Rhodoligotrophos appendicifer: one gene and its partner. The protein of the gene in region 1 interacts with the protein of each later gene in a pairwise test. Links are inferred from orthologs where the notes say so. Each region holds a gene or a part of one and is shown on either strand. Other genes may lie near its edges. The genes, in order: ftsZ and rlmN.

Region 1 (3,280 bases):
GCGTGCTGCGTCAGGTAATAGCGCCCGACCTCCATCTCCTTGCCCGCCAAGTGGTCGCGGGCGAGGAGAGCCTTGGCCTGGGCATCCTTGGCATAGGCCGTGTTCGGGAAGCGGCGGCTGATCTCGTCCATGGCCGCCAGGGCCTTTTCGGTCGCCGACTGATCGCGCTTCACATCGGCAATCTGCTCGTAATAGCAGAGCGCGATCAGGTAATAGGCATAGGCTGCGTCCTTGTGGCCGGGATGCAGCGTGATGAAGCGCTGAGCCGCCAAGATGGCATCGGCATAGGCGTTGCGCTGATAATCGGCATAGGCGCTCATGAGGGTCGCGCGGGTGGCCCAGCTGGAATAGGGATGCTGGCGCTCGACTTCCTCGAATTGCTTGGTGGCCTTTGCGTAAGAGCCACTCTTCATAAAGTCGAGGCCCTTATTGTAGAGATCGGCGACCGGCTCGGCATCGTCCACGACCTGATCGGCGCCATCCGGCGCCAGAGCATTGCCGGATGCCGGCATCGGCGTGGCCGAACCTGAATCGTCTCCCCACAGTCCGGAGACCGTGCTGCACCCGGACAGGATCAGCGCCCCTGAAATGCCCAACATCACTGCGCGCAGACTTCGCCCGCCTATCCCCGCGCGCGCATTCTGCGCAGTCCCGTCCTTCAGATCTTGCGTCATTGAAACTCCGTCGGGAGTGTTCCCACCGTGCCTCAGCACGCCTCCCATCTCGCGCCAGCTATATCCGATCGCGGTAACCCCCGGCAACGCCTGGATCGAATAAGCCATCAACGCTTAGAGACGGGAAACCCGGCGGAAGTTTGTCCACCGGGCTTTCACGTATTCCCGCTGCCTGCGTTACTCAGTTCGCCTGACGGCGGAGAAAGGCCGGAATTTCCAGTTGGTCATCGTCCAGATCGGTGTGCGCCTGGCCTTCTGCCGCTGATGGCTGAACCCCGCCCATGCGCTCACTCGGCGCCGGCTGACGGGCCGGTTCGCGACGCGCCGACATGGCCGGCTCGGATTTCACCGGCTGTGATTCGTCTTCGTCGCGACGGCCGAGACCGACGCTTGCAAGCCGCTCGAAGAGGCTCTTGCGCTTCTTCTGGGCATGGGCCGTCAAATCTTCGATATTAGCGTTGCGCTGGGCGTAGTGGCGCTGAGCGATGGGCGGAAATTCATCGATCGAGGGCAGGCGCGGCGCCGGATTTTGCGGCAGGGCTGCACGAAATGCATGCTGAGGCGCAGCGGGCGCCTGAGGAGCCGGGGCGTAAACCTGCTCCTCCTCGGCCAGATACTCCTCTTCCTCAGCCGATTGCTCGGCTTGAGCTTCATGCATGGAGCGGATCGCCGCATCACGCTGCAGGGCGGCGTATGCTGCTTCATCGTCCTCGCGGCCTTGCGGCTCCTGGTGCATCGGCTCGCTGCGGAACGGCATCTGCTGCTGAGCCACGGGTGCGGGAGCCACGACGGGGGCCGGTTCACGCACGACCGTGGCCGGCGCAGGCATATAGCCATATGTCGTGCGTTCCGGAGCGTGGTGGCCGTAATCGTCGTCGTAGTGCGGCTCGCTGGCGGTCGCCGACGGATCCGTGATGCCGGTCGCGACGACCGAGACGCGCATGATGCCTTCGAGGGACTCGTCGAAGGTCGCACCCAGGATGATATTCGCCTCGGGATCGACCTCCTCGCGAATGCGGGTCGCGGCTTCATCAACCTCGTAGAGGGTCAGATCATGACCGCCGGTTATGGAGATCAGGAGACCGCGGGCACCCCGCATGCTGACATCGTCCAGCAGCGGGTTGGCGATCGCCGCCTCGGCAGCTTCGATGGCGCGCTTCTCGCCGGCCGCCTCGCCGGTGCCCATCATGGCCTTGCCCATTTCGCTCATCACTGCACGGACGTCGGCGAAATCCAGGTTGATGAGGCCTTCCTTGGTCATCAATTCGGTGATCGAGGCCACGCCGGAATAGAGGACCTGATCAGCCATGGCGAAAGCCGCGGCGAAGGTCGTCTTCTCGTTGGCGATCCGGAAGAGGTTCTGGTTCGGAATGACGATCAGCGTATCGACATGCTTCGACAGCGCCTCAATGCCGCGCTCGGCGGTGAGCATGCGCCGCTGGCCTTCAAACTGGAACGGCTTGGTGACCACACCAACGGTGAGGATGCCCTGCTCCTTCGCCGCGCGTGCAATTACAGGGGCCGCCCCGGTTCCGGTTCCGCCGCCCATGCCGGCGGTGATGAAGCACATATGCGCTCCTGCCAGATGATCGAGGATTTCGGGCAAGGCCTCTTCAGCCGCCGCCCCACCGATCTGCGGCTGGGACCCGGCGCCGAGCCCCTGCGTCAGGGCCGTGCCCATCTGAACCCGGCGCTGTGCCACGCTCTGGGAGAGGGCCTGGGCATCCGTGTTGGCGACGACGAATTCCACGCCTTCCAACTTGGATTGAATCATATTGTTGACGGCGTTCCCGCCGGCGCCCCCTACGCCACAGACGGTGATGCGCGGCTTCAATTCGGCGAGATTGGGAACTGTCAAGCTAATGGTCATGGATGGCGTCCGCTTTCTTTGAGCCTCCCGACTACATTTGTTACCAACTCGATAATAAATCGTTAACGCTGACTTACCGGACGCATAATTTGGTGCAATTTGTCAGTGGGTCCTTAACCCTGTCGGTTAACCAAACCGGCAAAGCGCCTGCCCCGCGACAGGAAGATCCGGGCCTGCCTCGGGCGCGTGACCCGGCTCGGGGGCGGTCGGCCGGACCCGCTCAGACAGTGGACCACTCGCAGAATCCACGTTGTCAGGCCAAAAACATGGCCGTAAGGTAAGCCCCTGGGCGACAAGGGTTTTGACAAAGTTCCGCGCCCGGCGTTTGATTGAACGTTCAACCAAGTCCTAGCCAGACTTGATCAGGGGAGGGTTGCCTGTGAACCAGAGATATCCAAGCTTCCTGCGTCAGCCGCAGCGGCGACGCGACTTTCTTAAGATGCTGGGGGCCTTCGGCATCGGGGTCTCGGTCACGCCTTACCTGTCCAACGGGGCGAAAGCGGCCGACGAGGCGATCTATTTCACCTGGGGCGGATACGAGGATCCGGGCAGCGGCATCTTCAAAGTCTATGAAGACGAGTTTGGCGCCCTGCCCCAGTTCGCAACCTATGGCGATGCCGAAGAGGGGCTACAGAAACTGCGGGCCGGCTTCACCGCCGACGTGATCCATCCGTGCGCTACAGAGCTGGTGCGTTGGAAGGATGCCGGGGTGCTGCAGCCGATCGACACTGGACGA
Region 2 (3,302 bases), on another replicon or contig:
ACATCGGGAACACGAAGTCGCGGACGAACTCCTCTCGCAGATCCTCGACGAAGATCTCCTTGCAGCCCATCATCTCTGCCTTTTTGCGAGCGGGGCCGAGCTCCTCGCCCTGCCCGAGATCGGCCGTGAACGGCACGACTTCGCAGTTGTAATGGGTCTGCAGCCATTTGAGGATAATCGAGGTGTCGAGCCCGCCGGAATAGGCGAGCACCACCTTCTTGACGTCTGACATGAATGTCCTCGTGTCCTGAGGTATGGGTTATTGTGGGCTTATAGTGAAGCGGATGGCGCTGAGCAACAGATGCGCGGCGATCGAGATTGAGGGTTCGGATGCGTTCGATCGATTTCTGGTATGACTTTGGCTCGACCTATTCCTATCCTGCGGCCATGCGCATCGAGGCGATGGCTGATGAGGCGGGCGTCACAGTGCAATGGCGCCCCTTCTTGCTGGGTGTGATCTTTCGTGATCAGGGACTGACGACGTCCCCTTTCGTGATCAACAAGGTCAAGGGCCGCTATATGTGGCGCGACATGCAGCGCATCTGCTCCGAACACGGTCTTCCCTTTCAGGCCCCGGATCCGTTTCCTCAGAACAGTATGCTCGCCGCGAGGATCGCGCTGACCGACGGAGTTTCGCCCCAGCGTGCGGCCTTCACGCGCCACGTCTACGACGCCGCGTTCGGGGAAGGCGCCAGGATCTCCGAGGAATCGGTCATGGCCACGCTGTTGGCTGAGCTTGGTTTCGAGCCGCAGTCGATGTTGTCGGAGGCGAAGTCGGAAACGGTGAAGCAGAGGCTGAGGGACGAAACGGCAGAAGCACAGCGCATCGGCCTGTTTGGTGCCCCCTCCTTCGTCTTGCCCGATGGGGAGGTCTTTTGGGGACATGATCGCCTCGAGCGCGCATTGGCTTGGGCAAAAGGGCGAGGACTCGCGCACTCTGGGACCGCTTGACAGGACCGGCCCGTGGACGATGACGCCCTGCTCTCAAGCCGTTGGAGCTGCAGCGTCTTCTGCGATACGCCGGTCCTTGGCCCGCATCCGTTCGGATGCCGATTTCAGCTGCCCGCAGGCGGCCATGATGTCCCTCCCCCTGGGGGTACGGATCGGGCTGGCGTAGCCGGCCCGGTTCACGATCTCCGCAAAAGCTTCGATACGCTCCCAGTCGGAACATTCGTACGGGCTGCCCGGCCAAGGATTGAAGGGGATCAGGTTGATCTTCGCTGGAATGCCCTCCAGCAGCTTCACCAGCCGCTTCGCATCGGCATTGCTGTCGTTCATGTCCCGGAGCATCACATACTCGAACGTGATGCGCCGCGCATTCGAAAGCCCGGGATAGGTTCTGCAGGCCGCCATCAACTCGGCGATGGGGTACTTCTTGTTCAAGGGCACGAGCTTGTCGCGGATCTCGTCGGTCGTTCCATGCAGCGAAATTGCCAGCATCACACCGATTTCCTCTCCGGCCCGAGGGATCATCGGGACGACACCGGCCGTGGACAAGGTGATGCGCCGGCGGGACAGCGACAGACCCTCATTATCGGAAACGATCTCCATCGCCGCTTTCACGTTGTCGAAATTGTAAAGCGGCTCGCCCATGCCCATCAGGACGATGTTGGTGATGTATCGGCCACCGAGGGGAGGGTTCGGATTGCTGGCGAGCTGGTCGGGCCACTCGCCGAGCCTGTCGCGAGCGATCAGCAGTTGCCCTATGATTTCGCCCGCGCTCAGGTTCCGCACGAGGGTCTGGGTGCCGGTATGGCAGAAGGTGCAACTGAGCGTACAGCCGACTTGGCTCGAGATGCACAACGTGCCTCGATCCTCCTCCGGGATATAGACCGCTTCCACCTCGTGCCGTTGGCCGAGCGGACCGGAAGGCGGCAGTCGCAGCAGCCACTTCCGCGTCCCGTCCGATGAGATCTGTTCCTCGACGATGGTCAGCCGATCGAGCGTGAACCGTCTCTCGAGCTCCTCGCGCAGGGGCTTTCCGACATCCGTCATATCGACGAATGAGGTGACGCCGCGATTATAGAGCCAGCGGAAGATCTGGCTGACGCGCATCTTGCGTTGCCGCTCGGGAATGCCGATCTCGACCAGCACTTCCGCCAGTTCCTCGCGAGTAAGCCCGATCAGCGAGCGAGGGATCGCCGGCTGTGAAGCGGTGAGGGGGCGCTCGCGGCGCGAGGAGATGTCGAGTGTCATGGTCATGGCGCATCTTTGGCCGCGCTTCATGCCGGATCGGCGCGCATGCTCCCGCAACAGGTCGCGCGGGAACCCTTCATTGTCAAGGACTAGGGGCGATGAAGCCTATTTGCAGGCGTCGTCGATGGCCTTTGACGCAGCCGTCACACCAGCAAGCGAGTAATTGTCGGTCGTCTCGGTGCCACGCCAGGATTGCCCGACGACGGTCAGGCGCTGCCCGGCCTTCATCGCGTTGAGAACCTGGGAATCCTTGGTGCTGGAGTCAAACCATCCGCCGTCACCATTGGTGAACATCTCATATTTGGTGTTGTCGATGGTGACGACCGCCGGCTCGCCCTTCTTGAAGGGATAGCCGATGATGGTGCTGACCTCGTTCTTGACCTTCTCGGCAGTCCGATGGGTAACGAGGAGAAAGATGGGGTCGCGCTTTACGGCCTTGGGTTCCGAAGAAGACGGCTTCGCCACCATGTAGCAAACCTTGCCCTTTCCGGAATTATACATGTAAGCCGCCCAGTCGTTGAAATCTCCAAGCAGTTTGGGCTCGGCTTGTGTCTGTGCCTCGGCATCATGGGAGCCGGCAGGAATCATCAGAAGCGCGGCGAGAGAGAGAACGATGAACGTCCCACGGGCAGTCATCGGCAAATGGCTCCTTTCGTCGGGATATGAGGTGAGGCGATGGGTAACCGCATGACCATGTGAAAATCAACCCGGCTCTGACGGAGCGGACAGCTCGTCATAGATACCGGACTTTATCATCTTTCATCAAGCAGCAGACATCCCAGCGCAAAAATTGCCGTTCCACGGCAACAGCTTATTATTTTCGATCAGTGGTAGCACAAGCGGCGCAACAGAACAGTTAGCATTTATTTGATTCGGAAAGCCTTCTTGCACAGGCGTTTCGCGACCTTTAACGAAGCAGCATCGAGAGCGATGGGAGACTGAGGATGCGCGCAGTGCTTTGCAAGGGCTTTGGTCCGCCCGACACACTGGTAGTGGAGACTGTCCCACCAGCTCAAGCCGGGCCCGACGATGTCGTGATCCGCGTTCGCGCCGCCTCGCTGAATTTCTTCGACACGCTGATCATTGAGAACAAATACCAGTTTAAA

Evidence for each region.
Region 2: the proteins of ftsZ (region 1) and rlmN interact in binary tests that used the Escherichia coli proteins (3 or more experiments, as listed by UniProt). The link is inferred for Rhodoligotrophos appendicifer from one-to-one orthologs.

Annotation. Positions count from the first base shown.
Region 1 is NZ_VHKL01000005.1:321,670-324,949, reverse strand. The notes cover bases 201-3,160. They hold ftsZ (cell division protein FtsZ), read right to left. Parts: upstream 2,545-3,160; coding sequence 856-2,544; downstream 201-855. Other genes in these bases: FKM97_RS13390 (ABC transporter substrate-binding protein), read left to right, coding at 2,924-3,160; FKM97_RS13400 (outer membrane protein assembly factor BamD), read right to left, coding at 201-674. In the rest of the region: more of FKM97_RS13400, read right to left, coding at 1-200; more of FKM97_RS13390, read left to right, coding at 3,161-3,280. UniProt on the Escherichia coli protein: Essential cell division protein that forms a contractile ring structure (Z ring) at the future cell division site. The regulation of the ring assembly controls the timing and the location of cell division.
Region 2 is NZ_VHKL01000010.1:166,601-169,902, reverse strand. The notes cover bases 94-3,075. They hold rlmN (dual-specificity RNA methyltransferase RlmN), read right to left. Parts: upstream 2,203-3,075; coding sequence 985-2,202; downstream 94-984. Other genes in these bases: FKM97_RS21525 (invasion associated locus B family protein), read right to left, coding at 2,302-2,832; FKM97_RS21535 (2-hydroxychromene-2-carboxylate isomerase), read left to right, coding at 331-951; FKM97_RS21540 (argininosuccinate synthase), read right to left, coding at 94-232. Outside these bases: more of FKM97_RS21540, read right to left, coding at 1-93; FKM97_RS21520 (NADPH:quinone oxidoreductase family protein), read left to right, coding at 3,141-3,302.